Regions from separate parts of the Cobetia sp. 1AS1 genome, predicted to be linked through region 1. Evidence: riboswitches for the same ligand, from Rfam matches in the RefSeq annotation. Region 1 holds a riboswitch; the other holds the start of a gene.
What was found. Region 1 has a riboswitch for thiamine pyrophosphate ahead of tenA (thiaminase II). Riboswitches for the same ligand answer to the same signal wherever they lie in the genome.

Region 1 (9,046 bases):
CCGGGCATGATGGTCAAGGAATTCGACGAAGTCGTGTTCAGCGCCCCGATCAACACCGTGCAGGGCCCGGTGAAGACCCAGTTCGGTTATCACTTGCTGGAAGTCACCAGCCGCACGTGAGCCTTCTGTCACGCTCATGAGATGTCATGAGCCCCTGGCAGGATGTGACGAAAACGCCCCGACCATCACTGGTCGGGGCGTTTTTTGTGTCGCTCGGAAAGTCAGCCTTCCTGTGTGTCAGGCGCTTGGCTAGACCTCCTGATAGAGCTGGCTGCCTTCACGCTTGAACTTGTCGGCCTGCTCCTGCATGCCGGCCATCACGCTGTCGGCATCGCCGGTCAGACCATGCTCATTGGCGTAATCGCGCACTTCCTGGGTGATCTTCATCGAGCAGAACTTCGGCCCGCACATGGAGCAGAAGTGGGCGACCTTGGCCGAGTCCTTGGGCAGCGTCTCGTCGTGGAAGCTGCGCGCGGTGTCCGGGTCCAGGCCCAGATTGAACTGGTCTTCCCAGCGGAACTCGAAGCGCGCCTTGGAGAGCGCATTGTCACGGCGTTGCGCGCCCGGGTGGCCCTTGGCCAGATCGGCGGCATGCGCGGCGATCTTGTAGGTGATGATGCCGGTCTTGACGTCGTCCTTGTTGGGCAGGCCCAGGTGCTCCTTGGGGGTCACGTAGCAGAGCATGGCGCAGCCGAACCAGCCGATCATCGCGGCGCCGATGCCGGAGGTGATGTGGTCGTAGCCCGGGGCGATGTCGGTGGTCAGCGGGCCGAGGGTGTAGAAGGGCGCCTCGTCACATTCGCTGAGCTGCTTGTCCATGTTCTCCTTGATCAGGTGCATCGGCACGTGACCCGGGCCCTCGATCATGACCTGGACATCGTGCTGCCAGGCGATCTTCGTCAGCTCGCCGAGCGTCTCGAGCTCACCGAACTGGGCGGCGTCATTGGCATCGGCCACCGAGCCCGGGCGCAGGCCATCGCCCAGTGACAGGCTGATGTCGTAGGCCTTGCAGATCTCGCAGATGTCCTCGAAGTGGCGATAGAGGAAGCTTTCCTCGTGATGCGCCAGACACCACTTGGCCATGATCGAGCCGCCGCGCGAGACGATGCCGGTCACGCGGCTGGCGGTCAGCGGCACATAGCGCAGCAGGACGCCGGCGTGGATGGTGAAGTAGTCGACGCCTTGCTCGGCCTGCTCGATCAGCGTGTCGCGGAAGATCTCCCAATCGAGGTTCTCGGCCACGCCATCGACCTTCTCCAGCGCCTGATAGATCGGCACCGTGCCGATGGGCACGGGAGAATTGCGCAGAATCCATTCACGGGTCTCGTGGATGTTGGCGCCGGTCGAGAGATCCATCACGGTGTCGGAACCCCAACGGATCGCCCAGGTCATCTTGTCGACCTCTTCCTCGATGGAGGAGGTGACCGCCGAGTTGCCCAGGTTGCCGTTGACCTTCACCAGGAAGTTGCGGCCGATGATCATCGGCTCGCTTTCCGGGTGATTGATGTTGGCGGGAATGATGGCGCGGCCGCGGGCGACTTCCTCACGCACGAATTCGGCGGTGATCTCGTCGGGCAGGTTGGCGCCGAAGCTGTGGCCCGGGTGCTGGTGGCCCAGAATGCTCTCGACGGCTTCGCTGCCCTGATATTCCTCACGCAGCGCGATACGACGCTGATTCTCGCGAATCGCGATGTATTCCATCTCGGGGGTGATGATGCCCTGACGCGCATAGTGCAGCTGGGTGACATTCTTGCCCGGCAGGGCGCGACGCGGGCGGTGGTCCAGCTCGAAGCGCAGGGACGACAGGCGCAGGTCGGCCTGGCGCACGCGGCCATATTCACTGCTCAGCTGATTGAGCTGTTCGGTATCACCGCGCTCCTCGATCCACTTCTCGCGCAGCGGCGCCAGGCCCCGGCGGATGTCGATCTCGACCGCCGGATCGGTGTAGGGGCCGGAGGTATCGTAGACGACGATCGGCGGGTTCTCTTCCAGGCCGCTGGAGGTCTGGGTCGGCGAGCAGCCGATCTCGCGCATGGGCACGCGGATGTCCGGGCGAGAGCCTTCGATATAGATCTTGCGCGAGCCGCTCAGCGGCGCGATGGCTGCGGCGTCGACCTGTGCTTCGCTGGCGAGGTGGCGGCTGCCATCCTTGCGACCGGCGCGCGCGCGCGCCTTGGGGGCAGCCTCAGGCTGCGAGGCGAGCGGTGACTCGGCGGCGTTGGTGGCTTGCGGGTCTTGTGTCGTCGGGGCAGTGCTCATGCAGGTCTCCTCAAAGGGCGACGTCACGGCTGACGTCATCATGGGAAGACCGTGCGCAGGGAGAGGATGGTCGTCGCCGACTCCTTGCCAGCAGGTGGCCCGGGAGCGAGGCGGCCGCGCGCAGCGGCTGGCCATCAGCTTGATTCCTACGCCGGTCCTAACCGGTTCAGGTTCCACGGGACCCCTTGCTGGCAAGCTCGCACGTCAGGGCGGCGAAGCATGCATGCAGGATCTCAGCCGGTTCCACCGGCACCCCGTCAAGCGTGTTCAGATTTCAATGCGAGAGGGTGTTGCCCGAAGCGTCAGGCTTGCCTCGGGGAGTATTCTCGCATCCAGGCTCTGTTGGCCTGTCAGTCGTGCCATCCATGGGGGATGGCGTCATCCCGAGCGGCTCATGGCGAGCGCCGGGACGTCAGTCCGTCATGCCTCAAGCGCGATCGAGGCCCATCTGCCAGAAGTCGATCTCGAGTCGCGTGGCGTCCCGGAAGACATCGACCAGTTCACCCAGTCGACGCTCCGAGACCTCCGAGAGACGCGCATCCAGCCATTCACGTTCGGCTTCGACGGCTTCCTTGAAGTCATCGCTGGAGTACATCGCGATCCAGTCCGCGTATGGATTGTTCTCGATCTCGGTGGTGTCCTGATCGAGCAGCCACTCGGCGATCTCGCCGTAGCCGATCAGGCAGGGCGCGAGCGCCACGTGCAGATCGAGCAGGTCGCCGCGCTGGCCGCAATCGAGCACGTAACGGGTATAGGCCAGGGTGGCGCGGGATTCCGGCAGCTCGCTCAGGTCATCCTCGCTGATGCCCCACTCGCTGCAGTAGCCGATATGCAGATCGAGCTCGGTATTGAGGATGGTGTCGAGACTGGCCGTGGCCTGACGCAGCTCCGCGAGGGTGCGGCTCTTGTAGGCGGCCAGCGCCCAGGCGCGCGCGAAGTGGATCAGGAACAGGTAGTCCTGCTGCAGGTAATGGCGGAAGGACTCCTCCGGCAGACGACCTTCGCCCAGCTGGCGAACGAAGTCGTGCTCGAGATAGTCACGCCATTCCTCGGCGCAGGCACTGGTCAGGTCGTTGAAACTAGGCATGACGCATCCCTCGGTGAGCGTGCTGACGACCCGTGATGGGGCGACAGGTCTCTGGCGCAAGCGTGGCCAGTACCGGAACAGGAGCAGGGGAAAAGCGGGGGAGGTGCCGACAGTCACCGTGAGAAAGTGGTGACGATATCGAGTGGCATCGCTTCGCGCTTGATCCCTACGCCGGTACTAGCCGGATCAGGTTCGGCGGGATCGTCATTCACGCAAGAACATCGCCTGCGCATGACATCTCAGCCGGTCTTACCGGCACCCCGTCAAGCTGTGACATATGAGTCACGATGCAGCGAGTGTAACAGCCCTGAGGCGCAGAAGAAGGGCAGTGTGAGCAAAAATGCATACGACTTTGGGAGGCATGCCGAACCTGTGAAGAGTCTCAAGCGGGCTTGTTTATGGAAAGCCTCAAGCGGCAAGGTCGGCCATGAGTGCCGGCAGGTGGCGCGACAGTCGCGCAAGGTCACGCGGCTCATCGACATCCCAGCTGGTCGGCAGGCAAGCGGCCGTTTTCCCGGCCCGGGCCAGCAGCTCCAGAGTGTCCCGGCAGACATGGGCATGACTCCAGCGGGGTAGCAGGAAGGCTTGCGGGCAGGGCGCCTTGAGGCCGATCAAGCCATAGCCGCCATCGTCGGTGGGCTGAAGCACCGCGTCGTGAGTGCGCAGTCTATGGGCTGCCTCGCGCAGCCGCTGGCTGTCCAGCGCCGGCAGATCGGAGCCCATCAGCAATACCGGCCCCTCGGGCAGATGTCGGGCCATGGCCCGGGACATTCGCTCACCGAGCTCCCCCTGCGGCTGTGCCTCGAAGGTGAGGTCGGCAGAGGCATCGACAACGCTTCGCAGCCGGGCTTCCAGCGCTGCCCGCAGAGCCGCCTGTTCAGGTGTCTGACCCGACGGCTCGGCAGAGGGCGTCAGCATCACCACGACCTTGCCGAGGCGCGCGGCGCAGGCGTGGTCAACGATATGGCTCAGCATCCGCGCGTAGAGTCGAGCTGCGCCCTCGGGGCCGAGTGCGGGGATCAGGCGTGTCTTGCAGTGGCCGGCGATGGGCAGGCGACCGAAGATGATGAGAGTCGGGCGCACCTCTGACGCGGCATCAGCTGTGGGCAAGGTAGGCAACGCCGTATCACGCATGGGGCATGCCGCGCTGCTCACAGGCCTGCGCCGCGGCGCGATAGCCGTAAAGGCGTGCCAGGCGTGCAGGGGAGACGCCACACCAGGCCGCCAGCCGCAGTCCCCACATCTTGACGATGGTGCGCCAGACGCCGTGGGTCTCCCAGCGTCGACCGCTGGTCGTGACACGCGCCGTCAGGTTCATTGGCGGGGTCAGATGCTTGAGCTGGGCACTCAGCCAGATATCTTCCATCAGTGGCATGTCGGCAAAGCCGCCGATGGCCTCGAAGGTCGAGCGCTGCACGAACTGGGTCTGGTCGCCCGTGCTGATGCTGGTCAGCCGCGAGCGCAGATTCATCATGGCAGCGATCATCGGTAACCACGGCGACTCGCCCTTGATGCTGACATCGAAGCGGCCCCAGTCGCTGCGGCGATGCGTCGTGACGGCCTCCTTGAGCAATGCCAGCGCATTGTCGGGCAAGTCGGTATCGGCATGCAGAAACAGCAGCCATTCTCCGCGTGCACGTGCGGCTCCGGCATTCATCTGGCGTGCCCGGCCCGGCTCACTGTTCAGCACGACATCACACAGCGGTCGGGCCAGTGAGGGGGTGCCATCCGTAGAGCCACCATCCACCACGATCACTTCACAGTCACCCCCCGCGCGCAGGCGACTCAGGGCAATCAGGGTTTGCACGATGTCGGCTGCCTCGTCATGCACCGGCATCACGATGCTCAGCCAGGGAGCGCGCGTCAGGTGCATGCATGTGCTCGACAGGGAGTCCCGGTTGGCGGGCGTCCGTGATGCTGGGGGTGGCTGCTGGTTCATGGCGGCAGGCTCCGACGATGGCGTATTCGTTGGATCATACGCAGGAGTTCGTAGGCTGGATGCACGAGCGAGAGACGCTCTCTCAACGCGTCATCGCTCATTAAACGCTTGGCGTCGACCCAGTGTCGCTCCATGGCCACACAATGCCTAGCTGGCCATTGGGTGCATGCGAGGGCACAGGACTACATTTCTGTAATTCGCAGGCGGGGCATGCCAGGCAGGTTTTCAGAATCTGTAGCAGGCAAGCGCTGCATTCATCGGCCCTATTTATAGGCCCTCTCCATAGGCCCTCTGCCAGACAGCTCCCGGAAAGAGAGCCTGAAGAGAGGGCTTGGAGAAGAGGGCTTGGAGAGAGGACTTGGAGAGAGCGCGTGAATAAGGGCCAGGGCCTCGCTTCTCAAAAGCCCGTTCTGCTGAAGGTGAGGTCATCAATCGAAGGTGAGGCGATAGAGGCCAGCCGCGCCGCTATCCGAGGTGAAGTACAGGCTGCCATCAGGGCCGAACAGGACATCGAGCGGGCGAATCCAGCGCTGACCGCTGCTGCTGTCCTGCAGACCGGTCAGTACCGGCACCAGGCGTGCTTCAGTGTCTGGCGTCGCCAGCTTGAGGCCCAGCAAGCGAGGCTCACGGCGGCTGGCCGGGTCACCCGCCGCGTTGCCGGAGGGCGCCGTGCCCCAGCTGCCGTGGACTGCCACCACGACATCCATGTCTGCCGCCAATGGATGCTCTGGCGGTACCACCGCGATTCCCATCGGCGCACTGCGAGCGGGGATCTCGGCCAGCGGCGGCGCAATCTCGTCACGCTCACGCGGTGAATCGCTCGTGATGCAATCATCCGCCTGCCAGCGGCCATCGACCCACTGATACCAGGGCATGCCATGGAAGCTGCCTTCGCGGGCAGCAACCACCAGCTCGCGAGGATGTTCATAGCCCCAGTGGTCGGGGCCGTTGTTGGTGGCCAGCAGACGCGGCTCATCTTCCCTACCTGGCTGCCAGGCGAGGCCTACCGGGTTGCGCAGCCCGCTGGCCCAGGGCTGCCAGTGCGGGGCATCGCCGGATTCCTCAAGGCGCAGCACGCCGCCGCGGCGTTCACTGAAGGAGTAGCCCTGCTCGCTGCCTGAAAGGTATTGATTCGAGCAATTGCCCTGGATGCCCAGCGCCAGATAGAGGCCACCATCCGGCCCGAGACTCAAGGTGCGCGAGTTGTGGCCACCGCCGCCGGGCAGGGCGATCAGCTCACGAAAGTCATCGCGGGTGAGAGACTCGCCGGGTGAATAGTCGGCGACCAGCAAGGCGGCGGTGGTCGCGACATAGAGCTTGTCGCCGCGCACCACCAGCGAGTGAGGGTAGCCCGACAGTTCGGCCAGCGTCTTCACGGCAGAGAGGTTGCCGTCCGGCGTCAGCTGAGCGCGATAGACACGCTCGGCCCGCGAGCCGATCAGCAGTTCGCCAGCATCAGTGAGGTGCAGCATGCGTGGACTGTCGAGCGAGGCCAGCCGCTCGAGCGTGGCGCCCTCAGGCAGCTTGAGCGCAGGGGCATCGCTGGGCACTTGCTGAGCGCTCACCAGCGACAGTGAGGAAGCGGCATCTGTCTCTGCCTGGGCTGGCAGAGACAATGCGAGACAGGCCGCCGCGGCACTTGCGGCCAGGCGTGTTGCCGCACTTGTTGCCAACCTTGTCGCCAAGCCTGTCACCAGACTTGCCGGCAGGCGTGTCGATACCGCCCGGGACAGGGAGGGGCGCCGGGGCGATGCGCCACTTGTGAGGTGAGCGGTGTGAGCGACGTGAGTCTCGATCGGCATCCTTGCCTCCTGTCATTGAGCCATGCGCATTCAGTCTGGGAGCTGATGGCCTGATCCGCCAGTGCTGCCCTCAGCCGCGCTTGCTGGCCTTGCGGCGATGCTTGAAGTAGCGGCGCCAGCCCTTGAGCGAGAAGAAGGAATAGGTGCGCGCATAGAAGCGGGCTTCCTGCCAGCCCGGTTGTTGCTCCATTTCCTGCGGGCTCTTGCGCCAGCGCTTGTATTCCCACTGATACTGGGCCGGCGCCAAGGCGATCGCCGCTTCCACCGAGGCATTCACCCCGCGTGCCGAGGCGACTTCCTCTTCGCAATAGACACCCTCATCCGCGGCGAGGAAGTGGATGGCGAAGCCATGGCCATCTTCCAGGCGCTGGGCGACACCGGTGACGACGCGCGCATCGGTTCTCGCCACCAGCTTGGGCAGCAGGGTGGCGGTATAGGCGGGGCGGCCATAGAAGTCGGCGAAGACGCCGCTGCCACGGCCCGGCTCCTGATCCGGCAGTATGCCGATCGCTTCGGCGCGCTTGAGCGCCTTGAGCAAGGCAGCGACGCCACGCGAGTTGGTGGGCACCAGGCTCGCGCCCATGCGTTCACGACCATTGCGGATGATCGGGTCGAGGCGCTCGAACTTGGGTGGCTCGTACATGGCGGTGAACGGGAAGTGGCTGGAGAGCCAGAAATTGAGCACTTCCCAGTTGCCGAAGTGCGGCGCCAGTACGATGACGCCGCGCCCCTCGGCGCGGGCCTCGTCGAGCAGGTTGCGGCCGTGGACCTCGAGAATCGAATCGCGCACGGCGTCTTCATCGCCCAGCCACACCTTGCCCAGTTCCAGCATGGTGGCGGTGGAATGCGCGAGGCTGTCGCTTGCCAGACGCGCGCGCGCCTGCCTGTCGAGCTGCGGGAAGGCCTGGCCCAGATTCTGGCGCGTGACCCGGCGCTCACGGGGGTTGCACAGCTGCACCACACGCGCCAACGGGCGCGCCAGCCACCAGAGCTGGCGGGTGCTGAGCCCGGACAGTCGCTGCCACAGACAGGCCACGGAATTGGCCTTGAGAGGAGTCAGGCGCTGTTCCATGGCCTGTTCGAACCGCTTGAGAGTCTTGTCCATCGTCACACGTGAAGTTCCGGTGGTCTGGCGTGAAAGATCGCGCCTGTCTGACGCGAAGGCAGGCGCCGTGACATCGTCAGGTGTCGCGGTGCCGCACTCGAATGATGCTCATTGTGCCAGAGGGGGACGGTGCCTGCAGGCTCCATCGTGGCAGGCGCAAGACACTGGCGCGGGGTATCATTCAGCACTCAGACAGTCGCCACCTTCGATACGTTCACCTGCTGCGGAATTGCCCGTGCCGCCGCGGTATCGCGCGTGGCACCGAGTCGTCACCGCCAGCCGTGTGGTGACGTCGACCCTCATCGCCAGTGTCCCTTGCCGCGGAGCCCTGATGTCAGCCCCTGATTCCCTCGTTCCCTATCCGCCTGCGGATACTGTCTGCCCGCTGTGTGAGGCGTCCCAGAGCCAGCATGTACTGCACCTGGTACAGCGGCGCAGGCCGTGCCCCGACACCGGTCAGCGACCGCCCGCCGACGAGCGCGATTACCTGCGCTGCCCGGAATGTCATCTGCTGTATCTGGCGCCGTCCCAGCGCCTGGATGCCAGGGCAGAGCAGGACATCTACGACCAGCACGAGAATGACCCGGCAGACCCGCGCTATCGAAGCTTCCTGGCCAAGCTCTTCACGCCGATGTGCGAGCGGCTCGCGGCCGGTGCCAGCGGGCTCGATTTCGGCTGTGGGCCGGGGCCTGCCCTGGCGCAGATGTTCGAGGAGGCGGGCCATCCGATGGCGCTGCACGACCTCTATTATCATCCGAACCCGGCAGCGCTCACCCGCCAGCATGACTTCATCGTCAGTACCGAGGTGATCGAGCATCTCTACGCGCCGGGCGAGGTCTTCCGCCAGTGGTTGC
Region 2 (9,046 bases), on a different contig from region 1:
CGCCAGGTTACCGATCATGTAAGCGGATGAGGCGTCGTCGAACTGGATGCCCAGCACGCCATCTTCACCCGCCAGCATGCCAAGGCCGAGGAACAGCAGTAGCAGCGGCATGCCAAGACGCGCCGAGACGCGGCTGGCCAACACGCTCAAGGCGATCAGCGTGCCTGCCAGCAAGAAATAATAATTCAGGTTCTCTACCACGAGTGCTCCCCCGCCAAGCCCTACATCAGATCTCGAGTGACGTCCACGACGACTCACCCACAGTATTCCATGTCAGCGATGGGGCTGCAGAGAAATTTCACACCTTTCATGTACTTGCAGTGTGCAGCACGCGGATTTCACGCCAGGCTGCGCGGCGAGACCCAGGCCGGGGCTGCCGCAAGCTCAGCATAGGACCGCGGACCGAAGGCCTCCATCGCCCACAACAGCGCACGACACAGCTCACGCTGGCCATCGAGATCGATCATGCGCCCATGGCGCGAATAGCCCTTCATGAAGGCCTGACGCTGCTCCGGCGTTTCCAGCAGCAACTCCACCAGCGCCCAGTCGAACTCGATCGGTGCCCACACCAGCGCCTCCCAATCGCTCCATACCCAGCCGGTGGCGGCGCACAGGTATTGATCGGCGCGCATGTCCGGCAGACACCACACCGCGCGAGTCGGTGCCGGGAAGGTGCGCTTGAGCAGCGTGCCGAGTTCCGCGCAACGCGGGTGATGGGCGAGAAAGCGCGTGACACGGGTATTCCAGTGCAATAGCGGCATCGGCTGCGCCAGCGGCTGACCGAAGCCCGACACCGTATCCTGATGCAGGCGACCGAGCTGGTCGCCCAGCAGCTCACAGAAGGTGATGCTGAGATCACTCGGCTGCCCGCTGGACCACGGCAGGTGCCAGATGGGCGCGCCATCGAGACGCCCCAGAAAGGTCAGGGGCAGCGGCGGAATCGGCAGGCGCGCGGGCAAGGCGCCCGCCAGTCGCGTCAGGCCCTCCGGGGTCGCCCAGCGATCGGCGCCGAAGACCCCGCGCATGGCGCGCCAGAAGGGGTCATGGTCTGGGCCGGTGCGCGCCAGCTTGATGAGGCCGGGCGTGCCGCCACGCTGGCGCCATAGCCAGTTGGCGCTATCCGGCCAGGCGAGCGCCAGCGGTTCAAGGGGTTGACCCAGATAGGTCGAGAGCCGGCGGGTCAGTGACTCCTCGGGCCAGCCCCTGGGCACGGGACGCGGCTCGCCCACGGCCTCAGCCGTGCTCGGCCGCCGTGGGGGAACGGGATAACTGGAACAGGTCGAGAGATCCGGTGTGTCGGGCATGATGATCTCCTTGGGCTACACGTCTTGTTACAGTAATGCTCAGCATACCCAAGGCGTGGCACATCGGCATAGTCCGTTTCGCACGCCACCTCTGCCCTGCCCACCTGACCCGCGTCGGACAAGACACCGGCAAGACAGTGACGTTACACTGTCGGCCTGGATGGGGGTGCCCGAGGATGGGCTGAGAGCCGCAGCGATACGTCGCGCGACAACCCCTGGAACCTGATCCGGTTGATACCGGCGGAGGGAATCCCCGACGCGTGCCCTGCACGGCGCGTCACCTGCTTCCTCCTGCCGGCACGCCGCCTGACCACGGAATTGCCTGTGTCGCTGGGACTCACCCTCAACAACGCACGAATCGATTACGCCGGCCACACGCTGTTCCGCGATATTTCCGCGCGTCTGGAAGCCGGTAGCTGGACGGCACTGCTTGGGCGCTCCGGCTGCGGCAAGAGTTCGCTGCTGCGCCTGCTGGCCGGCCTTGAGATGTCAGACCTCCACCAGCTCGACCTCGCCACCGATGACGGTCAGCCGCTGACCGACCGCGTCGCCTGGATGGCGCAGCAGGACCTGCTGCTGCCGTGGCGGCGCGTCATCGACAACCTGTGGCTGGGCGATGACCTGCGCCGGCGGCCGCGCAATCGCAAGCTTGCCCATGAGCTGCTGGCCGCGGTCGGGCTTGAGGGCCGTGAGCAGGCCTGGCCGGACGCCCTCTCCGGCGGTCAGCGCCAGCGCGTCGCCCTCGCCCGCACGCTTTACCAGCAGGCACCGGTCGTGATGATGGATGAGCCGTTCTCGGCGGTGGATGCCATCACCCGTCTGGAGCTGCATGATCTGGCCAGCCGCCTGCTCAGGGGCCGCACCGTCCTGATGGTGACCCATGACCCGCTGGAGGCATTGCGCCTTGCCGATCAACTGCTGGTGCTGCGCCCCTCGAGCCTCCCGGGCCACGGCGCCGAGCTGGAACGCCTGCCGGGGCTTGGCGCCGCACGCCCGGTGCCGCTGGATGACCCGGCCCTGCCACCGGCGCAGGCGCAACTGATCGCCCGCCTGCGTGATAGCGAGGAGGCCGCATGAAACGTCTGCACGCCATGCGTCACCTCGTCATCAGCGCGCTGCTCCTGCTGGGGCTTTGGCAGCTGATCATTGCCGTCACCGCCGTACCGCCCTACATTCTGCCCACGCCGCAGGCCGTGCTCGAGGTGCTGATCCAGAAGGCGCCACTGCTGGCCCATCACGCTGGCGTCACCATCAGCGAGATACTGGCCGGGCTGGTGCTGGGCATTCTGCTCGGCCTTGCCACCGCGCTGGCGCTGGCCTTCATTCCCCGCCTGCGCCGCACGCTGCTGCCGATGCTGCTGATCAGTCAGGTGATACCGCTGTTCGCGATCGCGCCGCTGCTGGTGCTGTGGCTCGGCTATGACATGCTGTCCAAGGTGGTGATGGCGACGCTGATCATCTATTTCCCGGTCGCCTCCACCGGCTACGACGGCCTGCGCCAGACCCAGCAGGGCTGGCTGGATCTTGCCCATACCCTGGGCGCCAGCCCATGGCGCCGACTGATCCACATCCAGCTGCCCGCCGCGCTGCCGGCACTGGCCTCCGGCATTCGCATGGCTGCGACCGCCGCCCCCATCGGCGCCGTCATCGGGGAATGGGCCGGTGCCAGTCAGGGGCTGGGCTATCTGATGCTCAACGCCAACGCGCGCATGGAGATCGACCTGATGTTCGCCGCCCTGCTGGTGCTGGTCGCCTTCTCCCTGCTGCTCTATTTCTCGCTGGATGCGCTGCTGCGCGCCCTGATGCCCTGGCACCGCGACCGGCTGACACGCCTGGGCTGACACGCCTGAGCTGATACACCCGGGTCAAGACGACTGGCCTTCGGGCAGACACTGCATGACCGCATGACCGCATGACCGCGTTACCGAAAGACGCAACGACGCTCGACACAAATTGCATGAGCCTGACGACTGCCGCCCACGAACGGCAGCACCACTACCCTGTGATCACAAGGAACTCCGCCATGTCTCTTTCGTCATCGGCGCCACGGCGCAAAGCGCAGCCGACACGTTCACCGCGTGCCTCGCTGCTGTCCACCGCCTTCGCCACCCTGCTGACCACGCTGTGCCTGAGCAGCCTGCCAGCCACCGCCATGTCGGCCCACGCTGCCGAGGCAGAACCCGCCACCAGCACCCAGTCAGCGCCGGAAATCGTCGCTCAGCAGGCCGAGGTCGGAGTGAACGGCGACTCGGCCGCCTCCGCGCCGGTGGCAAGCCAGGAAGCCGTGGAAGCGACCGCCGGCGCCGCCGAACAGGCGAAGAACGGTACTGAACCGTCCGCGGATGCCCCGCCAGCCGCCAGCGACGAACAGAGCGCTGATGCTGACTCGAAGGGCGCCGACAATGACGCTACCAAGGATGCTGCCACCGCCGAGCAGCCATTGACGCAGTTCAAGGTCATGCTCGACTGGTACACCAACCCCGGCCACGCCCCGCTGGTGCTGGCGCAGGAGCTGGGCCTGTTCAAGAAGCACGGCCTTGATGTCGAGCTGATCGCCCCCGCCGATCCGAGCGTGCCGCCCAAGCTGGCCGCCGCCGAGCGCGTCGACATCGCCATCAGCTATCAGCCGCAGCTGCACCTGCAGATCGATCAGGGCCTGCCGCTGGTGCGTATCGGCACCTTGGTCGCCACACCGCTGAATGTGGTGGTGGTGCGCGCCGACAGCGACATCCAGTCGATCGCCGACCTCAAGGGCAAGCGGGTCGGCTACTCGGTGGGCGGTGTCGAGGAAGTGCTGCTCTCCACCATGCTGCAGCACAGCGGCCTGACGCTGGATGACATCACACTGACCAACGTCAACTTCTCGCTGACGCCTTCCCTGCTGACGCGCAAGGTCGATGCCGTCACCGGCGCCTTCCGCAACTTCGAGCTGGCCCAGATGGCCCAGGAAGGCGTCAAGGGCCGCGCCTTCTACATCGAGGAAGAAGGCGTGCCGACCTATGACGAGCTGATCTTCGTCGCCAACAGCGACAGCTACGAGCGCAAGCAGGCCCAGTACGCCGGCTTCCTCGCCGCCGTCGGCGAAGCCACCGCCTGGATCATCAATCACCCGGACCAGGGCTGGGAGATGTTCCGCGACTCCGATCCGGCACTGGCTACCGAGCTCAACAAGGAAGCCTGGTACGCCACCCTGCCGCGCTTCGCGCTGCGTCCTGCCGCGCTGGATGCCGGCCGCTACCGTGACTTCGAGGACTTCCTGTTCGAGCGCGGCATGATCAAGAAGCGCCAGTCGCTGAGCCACCTGGCCGTCGACGTCAACGCGCCCTGAGACGTTGAGCGCCCAGAGCTCTTGAAACGCTGAGCGCTTGCGCGCCCCATGCAAAACGCCCTGCCGGAGATTCCGACAGGGCGTTTTGGGTTCAGGACCGGCTCGCTCTCGCCGTCTTGTGCCTACTCCACAAGCGCTAGCGGCGTGCCAGGCGACGCGACAGCCACAGAATCTGCAGCGGCTGAATCACCAGCGCGATCATCAGCACCGCGACCAGCAGCGGCATGCCCTCCAACGCGCCGCTCGGGGTACTGACCAGCAGTCCGGCGCCCACATAGCTGCCGGCGGCAGAACTCAGATGCTGCACGGCACTCTGGGTGCTGGTGAAGGCTGCCCGTTCGTGGTCGGCGGGAATGAAGCTGTTGAGCGTATTCTGGGTCACACGCCGCGCCGACGAGAACAGCATGTAGGCGCCGAAGCCGATCCAGATCAGCGACGGTCCCGGCGAATGCAGCAGGAAGGCCCAGCCGACCAGCGCCGTCATCAGGCAGGTGATGGTGCCCGGCCAGACACAGCCATAGCGATCACACAGCCGTCCCGTCAGCTGCATGCCGACCAGCGACAGGCCGCCACCGATCATGTAGAGCCCACCGAGATCCTCGCGCGGCAGGCCCAGATTGAACAGCAGATAGCTTGCCAGGTTGGGAATCACCAGGAAGTTGCTGAACATCGCCGTGGCGATCAGCGCCAGCCCCAGCCGATGGTCGGGCTGGGCCAGGATGGCCAGGATCGTGGTGCCCTTGCGGCTGCGCTGACGCGTCTCGGGGTTATCGAGATGGCCGCGGATCGGCGGCAGTATCCAGGCCAGCAGCCCGCACACCAGCAGCGCCAACAGCGCCACGGCGCGAAATGGCGCCTGCCAGCCGAAGCCCTGCGACAGCCACAGCGCAAACGGCAGCCCCAGCACCGAGGCCACCGAGAAGGCGCCCATCACCAGGCCCATGGCACGCCCCCGGCGTACTCCCGGCACCACGTCGATCACGATGGCCAGCGCCGTCGCCGCCGCCGGACCGCCGAACAGGCCCCCCAGCATGCGCGCCGCCAGCAGGGTCTCGAAGTCGGTGGCGAAGCTGGCGATCAGGTGACAGAGCGCCGCGCCGAACAGGAAGCCCAGCACCGCCCAGCGCCGGTCGAAGCGATCGGCGTGTCGCGTCCACAGCAGAGTGCCCACCGCGGCGGCCAGCGGATAACTGCCGACGATATAGCCAAGGTGATCCAGCGGAATGCCCAGCGAGGTGGCAAAGTCGGGGCCCAGCGCCATCACCATGGTGAAGCCCATGATGACGGCGAACTGCAGCAGGGTGACCAGCGCCACCACCAGGCGCTCGTGGGTGGTCACCGGCGGGATGACCCGCTCGCTCGCGGCCGGCTGACGATTTTCGGAGTGACGGCTCGGCGTACTCAAGCGCGTGCGACGCGATCAAGGAACGCCACCACCGCCTGCTGGAACTCGCTGGCACGCTCGGCGTGCAGCCAATGGCCGGCCTCCAGCGAGTCGTCTTCCAGCGCAGGGAAGTGCTCGCGCATCGTCGCCAGGCCCTCGGCCTGCACATAGTTGGAGCGCGAGCCCCACAGCAGTAGCGCCGGCAGCTCGACCGGCCCCTGACCGTGCGGCGCCTCGACGATCTGCGGGTAGCCCGCCGCGATATGGTCCAGCCCGACGCGCCAGCCCATGGCGCCATCGTCGAGACGCACCAGATTGGTGGCGAGGAACTGGCGAATGGCCGGGGTATCGACATGCTGCGCCATCACCGTATCAGCCTCCTTGCGTGAGGCCGGGCGCGCGTCACGTACCGCCTCGAAGGCGGCAAAGATATCGTCATGCCCGTGGCCATAAGCGACCGGCGCGATATCGGCGACCAGCAGGCTGCGCAGACGCTCGGGCGCCTCGAGCGCGACCTGCATGGCGACCTTGCCGCCCATCGAGTGGCCCAGCAGGTCACAGCGCTCGATGGCGAGGCTGTCGAGCAGCGCGATGACATCCGCGGCCTGCTCGGGGTAGCTCATGCCGGCCACGTGCGGGCTGCGGCCGTGGTTGCGCAGATCCACCGCGATCACGCGGCGCGTCCGCGACCATGACTTGATATGCGAACGCCAGTTGTCGGCACTGCCGAACAGGCCGTGAAGAATGACCAGCGGCGTCGCGTCCTGCTGGCTCGTTGTCTGTTCCTCGGCGCCATCACGAGCATCGCTCTCGTGGTAATAAAGCTCGACCGTTGTGCTCATCATCATCTCCATGGACGCTAGACAGACCGTTACGCTCCCCGTGGCTCAGGCGCGGTAGCTCAGGCGCGGTAGCTCAGGCTCAGTGGCGTGGCTCAGCGGCGTGGCTCAGCGGCGTGGCTCAGCGGCAGCCGGCTCGCGGGGAGCGCCTATGTTAGCAAACTATCAAGCGCGCGGCGGCTCCGTCCTCGACGGCTCAGCGCGGGCTGGCTTCCAGATAGACCTTGACCGCCTGCCACAGCGGGCTGCGATAACGCTCCGGGTGCCACAGCATCGAGAAGCGCCGCTTCAGGTTGAGCTGGGGCGTGGCCAGCACCACCAGCTCGCCACGCGCGATCTCGGCGGCCACTGACAGGTGCGACAGACACCCCAGCCCCAGCCCGGCGAATACGGCCTGCTTGATGGCCTCGTGCTGGCCCAGCTCCATGCGCACCTTGAGGCGCTCGATCCGCCCGTGCAGTGCACGCTCGAAGACCGCCCGCGTGCCCGAGCCCCCTTCGCGCAGAATCCAGTCGGCGGTGGCGAGGTCCTCGTCGCTGAGCGCCACGCCGCGCACGGCCAGCGGATGGCTCGGCGGCGCCACCACCACCAGCTCATCCTCGCGCCAGGTCTGGCTCATCAGGCGCGGCGCATGGCAGTCACCCTCGATCAGGCCGAGCTCGGCGTCATAGTTGAGCACCGCCTCCACCACCTGATGGGTATTGCGCAGGCGCAGATTGAGCTCGGTGCCCGGATGTTCGCGCATGAAGGCCCCAGCCAGCCCCGGCAACAACCAGGTGCCGATGGTGGCGCTGGCGGCGATTTCCAGCTCGCCACGCAGGTTGCCATCCACCACGCCGGGCTCACGCGCCTCCAGCTCCAGCGCGTGGGTCTGCTCCAGCAATTGCTCGGCGCGCGCCAACAAGCGGCGGCCATTGGCGTTCAGGGCCAGGCGGCGACCGAGGCGCTCGAACAGCTGCACCTCGAGATGACGCTCAAGCTCGGATAGCCCCTGACTCGCCGCCGATTGCGACAGGCCGATCTCGCGCGCCGCGGCGCTGACGGAGCCGTGGCGGGTCACCGCCACGAACACTTGCAACTGGCGCAGCGTGATGTGGATCTGCATATCGGTTTTTCCGGTATGTAATAAAAGAATAATCGACTAACTGCCGAATAATATTCCCGAATAGACTAATCATCAAACCAGAGACACTAAGCAAGCAACGCAGACTCAAGCGCCCTTGCCGATGACAGCCGTGCACCACACGCCAGCGCACGACCCATAACAAGACAGGCCATGTTCCGCACGGGATAGGCCACCTTCCTCAAGGAGAATGCTCATGGACGCACAGACCCTGACTCCCCCCGCCACTGCCGAGCGCTTGCGCCGCATGTTGCCGGGCCTCGCCCTGTGTGGCGGCCTGACCCTGGTGGGACTGGCACTGCATTCCATTCCGGCGCTGGCCTCCACCGGCATCAGCCCGCTGGTCTTCGCCCTGCTGTGCGGTATCGTGGTCGGCAACCTGCCGATCACCAGCCGTCACGCCGCGGCGCTCTCCCCGGGACTGCATATCGCGACCAAGAAGCTGCTGCGTCTCGGCATCATCCTGTTCGGCCTCTCCATCACCCTGCAGCAGATTCTCGGCCTGGGCTGGAGCGTCGTCTTCCTCGATGTACTGGTGATCACCGCGGTGCTGAGCAGCGGCTACTTCATCGGCACGCGCTGGCTGGGGCTGGACCGCGACACCGCACTGCTGACCAGTGCCGGTTCCGCCATCTGTGGCGCCGCGGCGGTACTGGCGACCGAATCGATGATCAAGGCACGCCCGGCGGCCACCGCCATGGCCGTAGCCACGGTGGTGCTGTTCGGCTCGCTGGCGATGCTGGTCTACCCGCTGCTCTACCCGCTGAGCGGCATGCATGAAGGCCTGTTCGGCATCTATATCGGTTCCACCATCCACGAGGTCGCTCAGGTCGTGGCCGCCGGTGAAGCGGTCGGCCCGGACGCCCTGGCCAATGCGCTGATCGTCAAGTTGATGCGCGTGATGATGCTGGTACCCTTCCTGCTGCTGTTGCCGAAGCTGTGGGCCATGCGTGCCCGTACCGAGGGCGATGACCGCGAAACCGGCGGCAGCATGACGATTCCGTGGTTCGCGCTGGGCTTCATCGCCATGGCCGGCATCAACAGCACCGGCGAGATCCCGGCGGCAGT

Region 2: linked by a shared signal. The riboswitch ahead of QD280_RS01985 (ABC transporter ATP-binding protein) and the one ahead of tenA (thiaminase II) in region 1 are both predicted to bind thiamine pyrophosphate.

Annotation. Positions count from the first base shown of each region.
Region 1 is NZ_JARWKU010000010.1:120,059-129,104, forward strand. Features, by position in the region: gene QD280_RS15010 (peptidylprolyl isomerase) at 1-120, shown strand, start outside; gene thiC (phosphomethylpyrimidine synthase ThiC) at 250-2,259, opposite strand; TPP riboswitch at 2,386-2,526, opposite strand; gene tenA (thiaminase II) at 2,687-3,346, opposite strand; TPP riboswitch at 3,493-3,619, opposite strand; gene QD280_RS15025 (TIGR04282 family arsenosugar biosynthesis glycosyltransferase) at 3,755-4,456, opposite strand; gene QD280_RS15030 (TIGR04283 family arsenosugar biosynthesis glycosyltransferase) at 4,473-5,219, opposite strand; gene QD280_RS15035 (PQQ-dependent sugar dehydrogenase) at 5,714-7,087, opposite strand; gene QD280_RS15040 (lysophospholipid acyltransferase family protein) at 7,158-8,192, opposite strand; gene QD280_RS15045 (class I SAM-dependent methyltransferase) at 8,524-9,046, shown strand, end outside.
Region 2 is NZ_JARWKU010000001.1:448,666-457,711, reverse strand. Features, by position in the region: gene QD280_RS01995 (potassium/proton antiporter) at 1-201, opposite strand, end outside; gene QD280_RS01990 (hypothetical protein) at 339-1,304, opposite strand; TPP riboswitch at 1,457-1,570, shown strand; gene QD280_RS01985 (ABC transporter ATP-binding protein) at 1,629-2,381, shown strand; gene QD280_RS01980 (ABC transporter permease) at 2,378-3,145, shown strand; gene QD280_RS01975 (ABC transporter substrate-binding protein) at 3,328-4,632, shown strand; gene QD280_RS01970 (MFS transporter) at 4,769-6,037, opposite strand; gene QD280_RS01965 (alpha/beta fold hydrolase) at 6,034-6,858, opposite strand; gene QD280_RS01960 (LysR substrate-binding domain-containing protein) at 7,052-7,960, opposite strand; gene QD280_RS01955 (YeiH family protein) at 8,175-9,046, shown strand, end outside.